2 regions of the Glutamicibacter sp. MCAF14 genome follow, and region 2 is predicted to be linked to the other one. Evidence: predicted binding sites of a transcription regulator. Region 2 holds the regulator's gene; the other holds the start of a gene.
The links. Region 2 encodes Rex, which represses fermentation and respiration genes when NADH is low (regulators of the CRP and FNR family bind a similar motif). Its sites were predicted from a motif close to CTTGTGAANNNNTTCACAAG; they were not measured.
Positions count from the first base shown of each region.

Region 1: a site for Rex is predicted at 3,444-3,463, ahead of AB4Y71_RS09545 (glyceraldehyde-3-phosphate dehydrogenase). Genes of this name have one in related genera too.

Region 1 covers NZ_JBFREO010000004.1:448,831-457,287, reverse strand. The annotation lists gene AB4Y71_RS09570 (acyl-CoA dehydrogenase family protein) at 1-414, shown strand, start outside; gene def (peptide deformylase) at 439-1,011, shown strand; gene AB4Y71_RS09560 (hypothetical protein) at 1,024-1,254, opposite strand; gene AB4Y71_RS09555 (DNA glycosylase AlkZ-like family protein) at 1,261-1,527, opposite strand; gene AB4Y71_RS09550 (FAD-binding protein) at 1,547-1,750, shown strand; gene AB4Y71_RS09545 (glyceraldehyde-3-phosphate dehydrogenase) at 1,831-3,288, opposite strand; RNA gene rnpB (RNase P RNA component class A) at 3,508-3,862, opposite strand; gene AB4Y71_RS09535 (dihydrolipoyl dehydrogenase family protein) at 3,934-5,349, opposite strand; gene AB4Y71_RS09530 (YaaA family protein) at 5,507-6,295, shown strand; gene AB4Y71_RS09525 (VOC family protein) at 6,353-6,736, opposite strand; gene AB4Y71_RS09520 (Nif3-like dinuclear metal center hexameric protein) at 6,747-7,700, opposite strand; gene msrA (peptide-methionine (S)-S-oxide reductase MsrA) at 7,833-8,360, shown strand.
Region 2 covers NZ_JBFREO010000002.1:110,322-118,778, forward strand. The annotation lists gene gdhA (NADP-specific glutamate dehydrogenase) at 1-146, shown strand, start outside; gene AB4Y71_RS03030 (helix-turn-helix domain-containing protein) at 406-630, shown strand; gene AB4Y71_RS03035 (30S ribosomal protein bS22) at 770-868, shown strand; gene AB4Y71_RS03040 (HAD family hydrolase) at 971-1,777, opposite strand; gene AB4Y71_RS03045 (glutaredoxin family protein) at 1,840-2,085, shown strand; gene AB4Y71_RS03050 (redox-sensing transcriptional repressor Rex) at 2,113-2,787, shown strand; gene AB4Y71_RS03055 (hypothetical protein) at 2,904-3,680, opposite strand; gene AB4Y71_RS03060 (histidine phosphatase family protein) at 3,854-4,516, shown strand; gene AB4Y71_RS03065 (TlpA family protein disulfide reductase) at 4,523-5,146, shown strand; gene AB4Y71_RS03070 (cytochrome c biogenesis CcdA family protein) at 5,155-5,910, shown strand; gene resB (cytochrome c biogenesis protein ResB) at 5,910-7,538, shown strand; gene ccsB (c-type cytochrome biogenesis protein CcsB) at 7,531-8,457, shown strand, end outside.

The DNA of each region.
Region 1 (8,457 bases), on a different contig from region 2:
CAGGCTCGTTTGGCTCTCGCCGTGGCCGCATCGGCGATCTGCTCTGCATCCTTCGAGCAGGCGCTTGAGCATACGAAGAACCGCTCGACCTTCGGCCAGGTACTCACCGAATACCAGAACACGCGTTTTGAGCTGGCTGATTTGAAAACTGAGGCGCATGTCACCCAGAGCTTCGTTGACCGTGCGGTCTTGGCTTTCAATGAGGGTGAGCTGAATGCTTCCGATGCCGCCGAGGTGAAGCTTTGGGCTAGTGAGAGCGCGAAAAAGCTTTCCGATAAGGCATTGCAGCTGCATGGCGGCTATGGCTACATCATGGAGTACCCGATTGCCCAGTCGTTCACTGCCTCGCGCTTGCTGACCATCTTCGGTGGCACAAGCGAGATCATGCGTGAAACTATTGGACGAGCACTCTAAGAACTTTTGAAAGGAACTGATCACGTGCCTATTCGGCAGATCACTGTTTACGGCGAACCGGTATTGCACAAGCGTGCCGTTGAGGTAACCGAGTTTGATGACGCGTTGCGCGCGCTCGTTGCCGATATGCACCTGACCATGGATGAAGCGCATGGCGTCGGCCTTGCAGCTCCGCAGATCGGTCTGGGCTTGCGCATGTTCACCTACGTATTCGCCGATCAGGACGATGCGCCCGAACGCGGCGTGGTGATCAACCCGAAGCTGACCCTCTCCAAGGTTTCGCAGGCTCCTGCGCACCCTGATGAGGACTCAGAAGGCTGCTTGTCGGTTCCCGGCTTGAACTACCCGCTGCAGCGCGCAGACTATGCGAAGGTGGAAGGCTTTGACGAGTTCGGCAATCCGATCTCTTTCGAGGCTCATGGCTGGTTCGCCCGCATCATGCAGCACGAGTACGACCATCTTGATGGCTGCCTCTACGTGGATAAGCTACAGCCACGTTGGGAGAAGCGCTGGAAGAAGGCCAAGAAGGCTCTGGGTTGGGGCGTACCGGGCAATACCTGGTTGCCGGGTAGCGATGAGGATCCATTCGGGCACTAGCGACTTGGCCGTCTAGCGAGCGGTCTTGAAGTCCAGATACCGCTGATGCAGCGCCGCACCGATACTATCGGTCGGCGCTGTTTCTGCATTCAAGATCTTTGCCTCCCTCCCCTCCTGCAGCCAGAAAGGTAGGAACATGCCGTTCTTGCCCGGCAGGATCTGCGCTGTCATCTGCTCATCAGCTACCAGGGTGCGCGTGCCATAGCCCAGGCAGTACTCATCGAAGGGTCCACGCAGGCGCAACGGTAGCTAGGATGCTCGCCCCGGCTGAAGTACTACGTGTGCCAGGCTTTGGGCTATCACCCAGTAGTCCTCGCCGCGTTCATCCTTGCCTACGCTGATGAGATCTTCTTCCAGTGTCTGGCTGGCTGCTCGCATATCGCTGAGGGTTTGCCCCGAGGACCAGGCAGCATCGCGGATGGTTGCTGGCCCATGGGAAGCAAGGTACCTGCGCAAAAGCTCTGCCAAGGGCTGCGCCGGTTCATGGCGCCCGGTGACCCATTGGTCAACCAGCACGAAATCCTGGGCGACGAGCTTGGCCGTAGTGGTGCGCGAAGATGATTCGCCGATCCAAGGTCTCTACGCCCAGGGAAATACTGCCTCGAATATCTTCGGCGAGGTCTACCCAGGCGCCGGCCCCACTATCGGCCAGGGGCTGGTCTACGGCAACATCATTGCCGATGACGGGGCCCAGCGCTCACGCGAGGCGAAGAACAGTTCCTCATCCATCGCGAGCTAGCAGCCGTTGAACCACAAAGGGACCTTCTCCGACGCGTAAAGCGTTGGAGAAGGTCCCTTTGGCATAAAACCGGGAAGGTCTTAGACGGTGACGGCTTCAGCCTTCAAAGCTGGAACTGCTGCTGGGTGAGTGCCGGCCATCGATTCGATGACGCGCACAACCTGGCAGGAGTAGCCGAACTCGTTGTCGTACCAAACGTAGACAACAGCGTTCTTGCCGGTCACGATGGTGGCCAGGCCATCAACGATGCCGGCTCGGCGCGAGCCAACGAAGTCGGTGGAGACAACCTCAGGCGAATCGATGTAGTCGATCTGCTTGTGCAGGCTGGAGGTCAGCGAAGTTTCACGCAGGTAGGCGTTGAGCTCTTCCTTGGTGGTCTCGTTTTCCAGATTCAGGTTCAAGATCGCCATGGAGACATCTGGGGTCGGTACGCGGATGGCGTTACCGGTCAGCTTGCCTTCGAACTCCGGCAGGGCCTTGGCTACTGCCTTGGCGGCACCGGTTTCGGTGATCACCATGTTCAGCGCTGCCGAACGGCCGCGGCGCTCGCCCTTGTGGAAGTTGTCGATCAGGTTCTGGTCGTTGGTGAACGAGTGAACGGTCTCGACGTGCCCGTGGATGACGCCGAACTTGTCGTTCAGGGCCTTGAGCACTGGGGTGATGGCGTTGGTGGTGCACGATGCAGCGGTGACGATCTTATCATCTGCGGTGATCCACGAATCGTTGATGCCGTGGACGATGTTCTTCAGATCGCCCTTGCCCGGTGCAGTCAGCAGGACGCGGGAAACGCCCTTGGCGGCCAGGTGCTGGGACAGGCCAGCCTCATCGCGCCAGCGGCCGGTGTTGTCCACCACGATGGCGTTGTCGATGCCGTGTGCGGTGTAGTCAACGGTGGTCGGGTCGTTCGAGTAGATGACCTTGATCAGGGTGCCGTTGGCGAGGATCGTGCTGTTTTCCTCATCAACGGTGATCGAGCCTTCGAAGCGGCCGTGGACCGAGTCGCGGCGCAGCAGCGAAGCGCGCTTGACGATGTCATCATCCGAGCCCTTGCGGACCACGATGGCACGCAGGCGCAGGCCGTAGCCGCCACGCTCGATGAGAATGCGAGCCAGCAGGCGGCCGATGCGGCCAAAGCCGTAGAGCACTACGTCCTGTGGTTCTGCGTCGGTTGCGCCAGCCTGGCCAACCTTCTCGCCCAATTCTTCGGTGAGGAATGCGTTCAGATCAGCGGATCCGGATTCCTTGAACTTCTTGTTCACGCGACCGAGGTCAACGGCAACCGAGCCAACATTCAGGGTCTCGATGGCATCCAGGATGGCCTTGGTGTCATTCAGGTCAAGTTCTTCGCCATCGATGCGGCGCACCACGCGGTGGGCCTTGATGATGTCAATGGCGGACTGGTTGATCAGCTTGCGGCCGTAGACGGAGGTCACCACATTGTTCTTGCGGTACAGACGTCCGATCAGTGGGATCATGGCCTCGGCGAGCTCTTCGCGCCCGCTCCATTCTTGCTGGGCAACGACAGACTGCTGGGTCACAGAAAATCCTTCCAATTCAGCCGACTCGCAGATCCATAAAGTCGGTTGGCACCGTGGGAAGCACCATTGCTTTTGCGGTGGTACGAGGTAACAGGATCATCCTCGTAAGTACATGATCCATTCTAGACCGTGCGCAGAAATTCTGAGAGCTACGGATTGTGAATCATCTCACCAGCGCATTAGGGGCTGATGCCGGCGCAATCGCGGGAAGGAAGAGTGTGAATGGGATGGCCGATACGCCGGGTTTTGTCGCGCCGAAGCGGGACGGTCATCTATCTACGACTGCCGTTGCCGGCAGCCTCTAGCGGTCCACCCGACTGCATGGGGCGAACAGCCCTCATAACGCAGTCTGTCTGACCTTGCTCCGGGTGGGGTTTACCTAGCCGCCCCAATCACTTGGGGCGCTGGTGGTCTCTTACACCACCGTTTCACCCTTACCAGGAAACCTGGCGGTCTATTTTCTGTGGCACTAGCCTGCGGGTTACCCCGAGTGGGCGTTACCCACCACCCTGTTCTGCGGAGCCCGGACGTTCCTCGGGACAATAACTTGCCACGCGACCGTCTGGCCATCCCATTCATTAACCATTCTAGCCCCGCGAGTTTCCCGGCGCTGACCACCGCCGTGAGCCACTGGCCACACTGGCGCTACCCGAAGCGCTCGGTTTCCAGCAGCCGCAACCAGATTTCGCTCAGCGTCGGGTAGGCCGGGACCGCATGCCACAGCCTCTCCAACGGAACCTCGCCGATGATTGCCACGGTGGCAGCATGCAGCAGCTCGGCCGCATCCTGCCCCACGAAACTCGCCCCGAGAATTACACCGCGTTCCCGGTCGATCACCAGCTTGGCACGCCCCGTATACCCATCAGCATGCAAGCTGGCTCCGGCAATGGCACCCAAATCATGTTCGATGACCTTGATGCCAAGTCCCTGGGCTCTCGCTGCGTGTTCGGTCAGGCCCACGGCAGCGACCTGCGGATCGGTGAACACCACCCGCGGGATTGCCCCATGATCTGCCGTGGCCGCATGCCGGCCCCATTTGGCGTCCTGCACCTCGGCCCCGGACAACCGGGCAGCGATCGCCTCGCCGGCGACTCTCGCCTGGTACTTGCCCTGGTGGGTGAGCAGGCCTCGCCCGTTGGCATCGCCGACCACGTACAGCCAGTCGGTCCCCGAGACCCGCAACGTGTCATCAACGTCAATCGCCGCCGGGTCCAAGTCCACGGCTTCCAATCCCAGATTCGAGGTATTTGCGCGGCGGCCCGTGGCCACCAGCAGCTCATCGGCCGCCACGGCGCTCCCCTCAGCGAAGTCGAGGTGCACGATTCCCTGAGCGTCCCGGGACACTTTTGAGGGCGTGGCACCGATACGCACCTCGACGCCCTGTTCTTCCAAGGCTGCGGCCACCATCTGTCCGGCGAAAGGTTCCTCTCGGCTCAGCAGCGCACCGCGCGAGAGCACGGTGACCGCTGATCCCAGTGAGTTGAAGGCGAAGGCCATCTCCACTGCGGCCACCCCGCCACCGATGATTGCCAGCCGCGGCGGAATCTTCTTGGCTGCGGTAGCTTCGCGGGTACCCCATGCTTGCGCCTCGGCCAGTCCAGGAATTTGCGGCAGCACCGGGATGGATCCGGTGGCCAGCACCACGGCGCGGGCCCGGTACTCGCGTCCTCCCACAGCCACTATGCCCGGGGCCACCAGCTGCCCGTGGCCGCGCAGCAGTTCAATGCCCGCAGAGCGCAGCCATTGCACTTGGCCGTCATCATCCCAGTTGCTCGTGAAGGCATCGCGCCGGGCCAGCACCGCAGATACATCAAGAGTGGAAGTGATTGCTTGGCCAGCTCCAGGCACCCGTTGCGCCGCTGCCAGCACCTGGCCACTGCGCAACAACGCCTTGGAAGGCATGCAGGCCCAATACGAGCATTCACCACCCACCAGCTCGGACTCGACAATGGCTGCCGACAGTCCTTGTTTGGCTGCATAATCAGCGGCGTTTTCCCCGGCGGGACCAGCGCCGATGACAATCACATCGAAATCGGTGGCGGGCTGCGGATTGCGCTGCATGGCTTCTCCTAGCTGGCTTCTGCTGGCGTGGTGTGGACCCGGCGCGGGTGCATTAGCCCAGCCTAGCCACCGGTGCCCAGGCAGTACAGAGCCAGGGTGCCAAACAGGAGAGGTCCCTTGCAAAAAGCCGCCGCCAATCTCAGATAAGCTAAAAAGCGTGCTTATTTTGCTGCCGCCTTCCGAAGGCAAGACCGCCCACACTGAAGGCTCCCCGTTCGACTTTGCCGATTTATCCTTCCCGGAGCTTGAACAGGAACGACGCCAGGTGCTTGATGCCTTGGCCGAAGTTTCAGCTCGCGAAGATGCCATGTCGGTTTTGGGGGTCGGCGCCTCGCTGGCTAAGGAAGTAGCCCGCAACATTTCCCTGCACAACGAACCGGCAGCTCGCGCCCACGATATCTATTCCGGTGTGCTGTTCGAAGCCCTGAACTATGCCTCGCTGGATCAGGCCTCCGCACAGCGTGCCGATGAATCGATCATCGTGGTCTCCGCACTATGGGGCGCGGTGCGCTTCGGCGATCGCATCCCTCCCTACCGCCTGTCGATGTCGGCGAAGCTTGAACCGCTGGGCAAGCTGGCCAGCTGGTGGAAGAAGCGCCTGACCCCGGTGCTGGATGCCGCCGCCGCGGATCAGCTGATTGTCGATGCCCGTTCCAGCACCTACGCTGCCGCCTACAAGCCGAGCAACTGCAACCAGGTTGCCGTTAACGTGTTCCAGCTGCGCAATGGCACCCCCAAGGTGGTTTCGCACTTCGCGAAGCACACCCGGGGCGAGGTCTCCCGTTTCCTTGTCCAGCAGCCTGTCGCACCGGAAAACCCTGGAGAACTACTGAAGCTCATCCAGGCCAAATGGGATGCTTCCCTGGTTCAGGATAAGAAGGGTTTGGCGCTGAATATCCTGCTGCCTGAGGATCACCAGTTCACCACGGTGAACAAGGCCGTGTAGCCACGAAACAAAAAGCTGTGGGAGTGAAGCAAAAATTGCTTGACTCCCACAGCTTTTTCAGGGCTGGGCTACCAGTTCTATTTCAAATCCAGCCGCATCTTCCAGATAGGCAGCATAGTGCCCGGCTCCCCCGGCATGCGGGTGCTTATCTGCGAACATCAGCGTGAATCCGTGAGCCTGTGCTTCTTCGGTCACCTGATCCATCTCGGCGGTACCAGGCACGCTGAAAGCCATATGGTTCATCCCCGGGGCCACTCGATTATGACGTTGCGGCACTACATCCGGACCCGATTCCAAGACAATATAAAAATCGCCCTGGGCATAGCTGATGCCGCTGGCCCAGGTGGATTGCACTTCATAGCCAAGGCGGGCCAGCAGCCAGCCCACCGAAGCGTTGCTGGCTGCCAAATCCTCTACCCAGATCTCCAGATGATGCAACATGTTGGGCTGCCTATGGAGTCAGGACGAAGTCCCATGGATCACTGTTGATTTGGGACACCTCGATTTGCACCGAGTGGCCCAGATCGTTGAGCACGTTACCCAAGGCGCGGGCACCGGCTGAGAGCCAGACCCATTCCGAGGCGAAGTGCGAAACATCGATCAGGTACGGGAACCCGCCATCGGCAGCTTCGCGTGCTTCGCTGGCTGGGTGGTGGCGCAGATCTGCGGTGACGTAAACATCGGCTTGATGCGAGCGCACCGCGTCGAATAGGGAATCACCCGCACCTCCGCAGAGTGCGACCTTCCGAATGATTCCGGTACGGTCCCCGGCCACGCGTACGCCGCCGGCAACCGCCGGCAGCACGGTGTAGACACGTTCGGCAAAATCTTCGAGCTTCATCGGCTTGTCCAAATAGCCGACCCGGCCCAGTCCTTCTTCTGGCAGTCCATCTTTGGACTCAACCAGAGGTACGCACTCCTTCAGGCCGAAGGCATCAGCAAGAGCATCGTTGACTCCCCCAATGGCACTGTCGGCGTTGGTATGCGCGGTCAGCAATGCGGTGCTTGATTCAATCAGACGGTGAATGGCCTCGCCCTTGAAGCTGGTGCCAGCAACTTGGGTTACCCCGCGCAGCAGCAATGGGTGGTGAGTGATCAGCAAATCGGCCCCACGCTCGATTGCATCCTCAATCACCTCCAGCGTCGGGTCGACAGCCATCACGATCTTGGAAATTTTCTGGCTGGTACGCCCGGTCACCAGACCCACGGCGTCCCAGTCTTCAGCCAATGACTTAGGCCAAAGTTCTTCCGCTGCTTCAAGTACATTCCCCAAGCTGGCTTGGGCAACCGTGGTGTCTTCCACCGGCTGCTCGGCCTGCTCATCGGTAACGGTCTTGAGCTTTGCGGCATCCGGGGATTCGGTGTTCTTCCCCGGGTCTTGCGAGTTATTTGCCTTGCTCTGCATACCAACCACCCTACGCGGTTCAGCTGATGATGGAACAGAATGCAACGCCGCAACGTTGTGAACTATGTGAGTATTCTCAGCCTTCAGTCACCACATCAATTCAGCCCTTCTCTGGACATCCAGGACACCAAGCTGACCACCTTCGTCCTCGCCGGCGGTTGCTTCTGGTGCTTGGATGCCGTGTATCAGAAAACCCGCGGCGTGTACGCGGTGATTTCCGGATATATCGGTGGACACACCACGGATCCGAACTATCGCGAAGTCTGCAGCGGAACCACCGGCCATGCCGAGGGCGTTGCCGTAATTTTCGATCCTCAGGTCGTTCCGGCCGAAGTCATCTTGGACATGTTCTTCACCGTGCATGATCCAACTACCCTGAACCGCCAGGGCTACGACGTAGGTACCCAGTACCGTTCGGCCATGTTCCCGCTTGATGAACAGCAGCGTGAACAATTCGAGGCTGCCATTGAGAAGTTCGCCGGCGTATACCCCAACCCGATCGTGACCACCATGGAAGAGTCGAAAGATTTCTATCCTGCGGAGCAAATACATCAGGATTATTACTCCGAGAACCAAGAAGTCGGCTATTGCAGGGTGATTATCGATCCAAAACTTGCAAAAGTCAGGAAATATTACGCTCAATGGCTAAACGAAGCTTAGGGATGCTTTTGGCCTATTAGGGTTAGTTATGAACCTCAACGGCATCGGGCGCTTAGGCCAGATACCGGTAATTATTTAGCCGCAACTAAGTGCGGCT
Region 2 (8,457 bases):
GTCTGAGCGAGATCATGGTCGGCATCCACGCAAGCTGTGCAGCCACCGCAGAAGAATACGGCATGCCAGGCAACTATGTTGCCGGTGCAAACATTGCTGGCTTCGTGAAGGTGGCTGATGCAATGCTGGCTCAGGGCGTCATCTAGTAAGTGAATTTGATCCAATCCGTGGGTTTTCACTGGGGATTCTCAGGGAAAACCCACGGATTGTTTCGTTTAAGCATCAAAAAATGTGATTCAAAAGGCTACAGGTGTGTTTCGTGATGCAAAAGTTACAAAAGTGCGATTAGACTAGTGCAAAGCGAATGTGAACCTGAACCGTCGATGTTGATCCAAAGCCGTGTAAGTTCATCTTCGCTATTATTTACGCGACGAATTAGAGATCAGCGTCAGGAGATTATCCCGCATGACGGATAAACAGAATTTTGCCGGAGCCCGTTTCATGACTGTGGCCGAAGTGGCCGACATGATGCGTGTTTCCAAAATGACCGTTTATCGGCTGATCCACGCAGGCGACTTGCCTGCTGTTCAGTTCGGTCGCTCCTATCGCGTTCCGGAAAACGCCGTGGAATCTTACTTGAATGCTGCGGCCATTGATCCGCAGCACGGTACCGGTTCTTACGGTCGATAGTCCGCGCGATGGTCAGAGCATGGCCGAAAAGCGGGTAATCTGTTAAGGAACGTTTAACGTCGGGTCAACCTTGTCCTTGTGCACGCGCGCAAGCAGGCGTTTGGGGTTGACGCATTTATTTAGTTTGTGAGGAACCATTATGGGCTCTGTTATCAAGAAGCGCCGCAAGCGTATGTCGAAGAAGAAGCACCGCAAATTGCTTCGCAAGACCCGCCACCAGCGTCGCAATAAGAAGTAAATCTACTTCTGAGCGTTTGCCGCTAGGCAATCATCGCCACCGCTTCACAGTGAAACTGTTGAACGGTGGCGATTGCTTTATCTAAAGCCGCTCAGTGCCCTTCTAAGAGCCGGAACGGCGCAGGATTGAACGTCGAGCCGCCCAGAGCGCCCCAAGCACCCCAGCGGTCTTCAGGCCGAGTTTGGCGGCACGCTGACCGGTCCGGAAGTCATAGACCTGCCATCCGCGGCGCTTGGCATAGGCACGGAGCCGCGCATCGGGGTTGATGCACACCGGATGGCCCACAGCTTCAAGCAGCGGAACATCATTGTAGGAATCTGAGTAGGCCCAGGACTTGGATAGCGAGATGCCGCGAGCCTTGGCCAGGGTGCGTACCGCCTGAGCCTTTTCCGCCGCATGCAGGATCGGGCTGGACAGCGATCCGGTGTAAAAACCGTCCTCGCTGGCCACTACCGTGCCCAAAGCACCGGTAAGTTCCAAACGATCTGAGATGACATTCGCCACTTCCAGGGGAGTGGCCGTGACCAGCCAGACCTCGCGTCCCACCGTGCGATGCTGGCGCGCAATAGCCACCGAACCGGCCCACAGCTTCGGCTCGATGTATTCGTCGTAGATCTCGTTTCCAATCTTCTCGATCTCGGACACCGGGATGCCCCGCACCATCATCAGCGCACGGTCGCGAATCTGATGGATATCGCCTAGATGTTCGCCGCGTGCAGCAAAACGCAATTGCTTCAGGGCGAACCAGAGGATTTCACGGAACTGGAAGAAACGGCGCTCATGGAGCTTGCGGGCCAGCAGATACAGCGACGCACCACGCACCAGGGTGTTATCGACGTCGAAGAAAGCGGCAACCGTATCCGGAGCTACGGAAGAATTCGGGTTCAGGTGAGGATCGATGGAAGGCATTTGATCCAGTTTATTTCATCGCCAAGTTTAAGCGTGGTTACGGCTCGTGAGATTATGGACAGGTGAGTACTTTGCATCAGATTCAGCTGTTGGTCCGAGAAGGCTGCCACCTGTGCCAGGCCGCACGCGAAACCGTGGCTGAGGTGACGGGCCGCTTGCATATGGAATTCTCTGAACTCGATATTGACCAGGATCCGCAGTTGCTTGCCAAGCACCATGAGGAAGTTCCAGTCTTGCTGATCGACGGCGAAGTTCGGGACTTCTGGCACATCGATGCCCAACGCCTGGAACGGCTGCTGAGCAGCTAGCTGCTACCGAATAAATGATTTTGCGTTGTGCTCGAAGAGAGCACCGAAAAGTGCGGGAGAACGAAAATGTCGGAGCTTGAAGCCCGGGTGTTGCCTGAGGCCACGCTGGCTCGACTGACCCAGTACCTGCGCGCGCTAAATGCCTTGGACGCCCAAGGACTAGAACGCACCAGTTCCGGGGTGCTGGCCAAAGAAGCTGGCGTGAACCCCTCGATCCTGCGCAAGGACCTTTCCTGGCTGGGTTCTTATGGAACCCGCGGGGTCGGCTACGTGGTCCGTGAACTTGCCGAACATATCAGCCGCACGCTGGGCTTGAACCAGGACTGGCGCGTAGCCATCCTTGGTGCAGGTAACCTCGGCCGCGCGCTGAGCGGCTATGCAGGTTTCAAATCCCGCGGCTTCAACGTCAAGGCCATCTTGGATATCGACCCTGCGCTGGAGGGCAAAGCAGTTGGCGAGCTGCACGTGGAAGCCATCGCAGACCTGGCAAACGTTGTCCAGCGCGAAGAAATCAACATTGCCGTGCTGGCAATCCCTGGCGATGCCGCCCAGGACCTGGTTTACGAACTAGCTGAGCTCTCTGTCCGCTCGGTCCTGTCCTTCGCACCTAAGCCGCTGCGCGTTCCAGAGGGAATGAATCTGCGCCGCGTGGATCTGTCCACCGAACTGCAGATCCTGGCTTACCTCGCGGTCCAAGGCTGAGCGCAAGACTAGACCTGCGCTAACGACGAAAGGCGTAGCTGCCTCATCCTTATTGCGGATGAGGCAGCTACGCCTTTTCGTGCTTCTGGGCTTAGAAGGCAAACCCCAGCGCGCGTTTAGCGGTAGCCAGCCCGGCGGGCCATGCGGCGCTGGGCAATGTACTCCGAGGATGGACGCAGCCAGGCAAAGACTACGCCGGCAACGCCCAGCAAGATTCCCACTACGTACACCGCGTTGATCAGGCCTGCTTGGGTATCAGCGAACATGCTGACCATTGGAACCGTGGTGACCAGATTCAGCAGTGAAAGCGCTGCAAGGATCGTGGCGAGAATGCGCATGCCACCTACGCCGCGGCCAACGAAGAAGCCCACCAGGAAGTACAGGCCCAAGGTAATGATCATGCCGACAATCACGAAGCTGGAGATCATCGAATTGACCTGGGCCATGAAAGCTTCAGGACTTTGCATCATCTGTTCAACGAGCGGATCCTTGTTCATCCCCGGGGTGCTTTGCATCTGGTTCTGGAATTCTTCCTGAACCAGCGACCACTGCTGGCCGATCATGTTGGCCATCATGTTGGAGGTGGCCATCAGCCAGCTGCTGAGGGCACTGAAAATACCTGCAAGCATGATCAGCCCGAAAGCAATAGCCAAGGTCCGAGGACGCTCGACCGGTGGTTGCACCGCGGCATAGCCGCCCTGGGCAGCGTACTGGTCGTAGCCCGGTGCCTGCGGCTGCCCATAAGGATTGGGATTCTGTCCGTACGGGTTCTGCCCGGCAGCCGAGGGCTGCTGGCCGTAAGGGTTTTCGCCGTACGGGTTCTGCTGCGAACCCTGGCCCGCGGAATCCGGGTTGTATGGCTGTCCCGGCTGGTTAGGATCGTTATTGCTCATGGTGCATCCTTCTGGGTCGAACTGTCTTATTACCAAGCGTAGTGGCAGAGGATTGTGAGCAAGCCCTCCGAAAGGATGGTTTTTCCATATGGGATTCCAATGCGTGTCCTGTGAATAGTTGACGGTGGCCACATATTGCCTCTTTTGCATCGAATATTTGAGACACTGGGAGCATGCCTTTATCGACTGTCCATTTGTTGCGCCATGGGGAAGTTTTCAACCCTGACCGTATGCTCTACGGCCGGATCCCCGGCTTCGGGCTCTCGGAACTCGGGTTCCAGATGGCTGACGGGGCAGGCGAATATTTTGCCAAGCGCCAAGCCGAAGGCGGCAACGTCGTTCGGTTGGTCGCCTCGCCGCTGGTCCGTGCCCAGCAGACCGCTGCTCCGGCATCCAAGGCCTTGGGCTTGGAGATTCACACCGATGAGCGCGTGGTTGAAGCTGGCAACAAGCTCCAGGGGCTGTCCAAAGTCGCCGAGCATCTGCGCAAGCCAAAATACTGGCCGCTGCTGGTCAATCCGTTAAAGCCCTCGTGGGGCGAACCATATGCCGAGCAGGTAGCGCGCATGCGCACCGCCATGGCGGAGCACCGCAAAGCCGCGGTGGCTGAACATGGCGAAGGGGCGGAAGTCATCATCGTCAGCCACCAGCTGCCGATTTGGGTCACCCGCCGCGACGCCGAGAAGAAGCCGCTGTGGCATGATCCGCGCCAGCGCGAGTGCACACTGGCTTCGATCACCAGCTTTGATTTCGAAGGAGACGAATTGGTCTCCGTGCGTTACACCGAACCGTGCCCCGAGCTGCTAGCCGGCGCGGCGAATATTCCGGGAGCCTAAAGCAAAATGACAGATCCTGTGCCCAATCCTGGCCCGTTCAGCCGCCGCACCATGCTGCGTACGCTCCTGGTTGCCGCGGCCGTAGTGCCGCTGGCTGCCTGCAGCGGCAAGGAAGATGCGCTGACCGCACAAGCCAACAGCGGCGACGGCAAGAACTACATTGCCGGCGATGGCGCCGTTGAAGAATACGAAGTTGCCAAGCGCAGCGAACCGGTCACCATCAAGGCGTCCACCTACCACGGCACCGACATCGATTTCACGCAGTGGCAGGGCAAGCCGGTCGTGATGAACTTCTGGTATGCCGCCTGCGCACCGTGCCGTATCGAGGCACCGGATTTGAAGAAAATCGCTGAAGAGTTTGGCGAGAAGGTCGAATTCATCGGCGTCAACGTGCGCGATGAAGCCGAAGCTGCCAAGGCCTTTGAACGCACCTTCGAGATTCCTTATGAGTCGATTCAGGATACCGATGGGAACATCCAGCTCGCGATGACCAAATACGTTCCGCTGCAAGCTGTTCCATCCACCCTGGTGCTGGACCGCCAAGGCCGGGTCCGCGCCCGCGTCATCGGTGCCGTGGAGCCGAGCACGCTCAAGTCATTGATCAACACCGCTCTGACCGAAGAGTTGTGAGCTGATCAGTGACCACTAATCCATTCGCCGACATCGTCCTGGACGGGTCGTTGCTCCTTGCCGCCCCGGTGGCATTGCTGGCCGGATTGGTCTCCTTCCTTTCGCCCTGCGTGCTACCGCTGGTGCCGGGCTATCTCGGCTATGTCACCGGGCTGACCGGCGCGGATCTGAAGGAACACCGCCGTGGCCGCGTGGTTCTGGGCGTATTGCTGTTCGTCTTGGGATTCTCCGTGGTGTTCATCGCCGCCGGAGTGCTCTTCAGCCAGGCCACCTCATGGCTGAAATTCAACGGCTCCTGGGTCACTCAGGCATTGGGCCTGGTGGTGGTCTTCATGGGCATCGTGTTCATGGGCGGCTTCTCCTGGATGCAGCGCGATCGCAAGATCCACAAGCGCCCACCAGCAGGACTGTGGGGAGCCCCGGTACTGGGCTTGACCTTCGGGCTGGGCTGGGCACCGTGCATCGGACCGACCTTGAGCGCGGTATTGATCATGTCCACTGGCGTGGATGCCAACGTTGGACGCGGAACCCTGCTGACGGTGTTCTACTGCCTGGGCCTGGGATTGCCCTTCATCCTGATCGGGATGGGAATGCAACGCGGCATGCAGGCACTGGGATTCTTCCGCAAGCATCAACTTTTCATTATGCGTTTGGGCGGGGCGCTACTCATTGCCCTGGGCGTGGTCATGATGACCGGCCTGTGGGGTACGTGGGTCGCAGAACTGCAAAACTGGTTTGCCAATGAAGTGAGGTTGCCAATTTAATGGCGAAACAACAACGGAAGTCCAAGGGGAGCGGTGACGCGCCTGCCTTGGGATTCGTCGGCTCCCTGCGCTGGATCTGGACCCAGCTGACATCGATGCCAACAGCATTGTTCTTGCTGTTGCTGCTCGCGGTCGCTGCGGTACCCGGCTCCATTTTCCCGCAGCGCGATGCAAACCCTGAATCTGTCGCCCAGTACCTGGAACAGCACACCGTCGCTGGCCCATGGCTGGATCGATTCCAGATGTTCGAGGTGTACTCCTCGGTGTGGTTCTCCGCGATCTACATCCTGCTGTTCATCTCGCTCATTGGCTGCATCGTCCCGCGTGTGAAGAAGCATGCCAAGGCACTGCGCACGCCGCCGCCACGCACCCCTGCTCGGCTTGAACGCCTGCCGCAGTACGAATCGCACGAAATTCTTGAAGGCGAAGCGGACACCCCAACCGATGCGCAGGTCATCGAGGATTCCTTCAAGATCCTGAAGAAGCGCGGCTACCGCGTGGAACGACGCAGTGATGCAACCGGTGAATCGGTTGCCGCCGAACGCGGCTACACCCGGGAAATCGGTAACCTTGTCTTCCACATTTCCCTGATGGGAGTGCTCGCTTCGGCCGCCATCGGCGGAGCCTATGGCTACACCGGCCAGCGCGTGGTGGTCGAGGGAGAAACCTTCGTCAACTCGCTGGTCAGCTACGACTCCTTCACCCCAGGCACCGGATTCAACGCCGATAACCTGCCGCCTTTCGCGGTGACCCTGGATAAATTCGACATCATCTTCGACCGCGAATCCGAAAGCCACTTCGGCCAGCCGCTGGACTTCACCGCCCACGTCACCGTGCGCGACTCCGCTGATGCTCAGCCTGAAGAGGACGACCTGAAGGTCAACCACCCGCTGCGTATCAGCGGTGGCGATGTGTACCTGGTCGGCAATGGCTACGCACCGGTGATCACCGTCAAGGACGGCAAAGGAAATGTTTCCTATTCCGGTCCAGCGGTCTCGATTCCCCAGGATTCGGTCTATACCTCGATGTTCGTCTTGAAAGTGCCAGATGCTGAACCTTCGCAGCTGGGCTTCCAAGGCTTCCTGCTTCCCACCGCGCTGGTGGATGAAAACGGATTCGGCATCTCTGGGGATCCCAATGCCATCAACCCGCAGCTTCACCTGAACTCCTACTTCGGAGACCTCGGCTTGGACGATGGAAATCCGCAGAACGTGTTCGTACTGGACACCGACAAGATGGATCCGCTCAACAGCCGTGATCTGGATGCCGGCGGCATCATCCTCGAAGCCGGGCAGACCTACGAACTGCCAAACGGCAAGGGATCGATTACCTTTGACGACCTGAAGCGCTACGTTGCGCTGGACATCAACTACGACCCGGGAAAGCTGCCAATCGGCATTTTCTCAGGTCTGGCACTGATTGGCTTGGCAGTCTCGCTGTTCACCCCGCGTCGCCGCGTTTGGGTAAAGCTGAAGCATGAAAACGGCAAGCGTACTATCGAATATGCAATGCTGGCACGTGGTGAAGATCCACGCCTGGAACGCGAAGCTGCAGAACTACAAAAGATCTTCGATAAGGCTTGGCCACTGGCCAGCCAGGATCAGAACCAAGGAGCAGTAAATGGGTAACGCCGGGGCCTTAGCGCCCATCAATGAAACGCTGGGTGAATACAGTCAGCTGTTCATGCTGCTGGCCGCCATGGTCTATGGCGTAGTCTTCATCATTTTCGCTTTGGACCTGGCCAAGACCAACAAGTCCATCAGCGAAATGGATTCCGAAGCGCTCAAGCGTGATGAGGAACTGCTGGTCAGCGTGGGCAGCAGCGCAGTGGGTGGCAAGGGCCGTTCACGTCGCACCGCTGTGCAGCGTGCAGATAACGTCGGTGAGCACATCGTGACCGACAAGATGGAATACACGCAGTTCTCGGCCAAGCGCCCCACCGCGCGCATCGCCGTGGTGCTGATGTGGCTGGCAGCGGTCCTGCACGGCGGGGCCGTCATTGCCCGTGCGGTGGCCGCAAACCGTGTGCCATGGGGCAACATGTACGAGTTCCTTTCCACCGGTGCTTTCGTGGTGGCCTTCGTCTTCCTGATTGTGCTGTTCTTCAAGGATCTGCGCTTCCTGGGCTCGTTCATCTCCGGCCTGGTGACCTTGATGCTGTGCGGTGCGACCATCGGCTTCCCAACTCCAGTTGGCCACCTGGTTCCAGCCCTGCAGTCACCATGGATCGTCATCCACGTATCCATCGCAGTGCTGGCCTCGGCACTGTTTGCCATCAGCTTCGCCATGAATGTGCTGCAGCTGGTGCAGCACGCCCGCATGAACCGCCTGGCTGCCGGCCAGAGCGACAAGCTGCCATTCATGCGCGTGGTGCCAGGTGCCGGTGCACTGGAGAACTTCGCCTACCGCATCAACACCATCGGCTTCGTGATGTGGACCTTCACCGTGATTGCCGGCGCCATCTGGGCTGAAGCCGCGTGGAGCCGCTACTGGGGCTGGGATCCGAAAGAAGTCTGGTCCTTCGTGATCTGGGTGGTCTACGCAGGC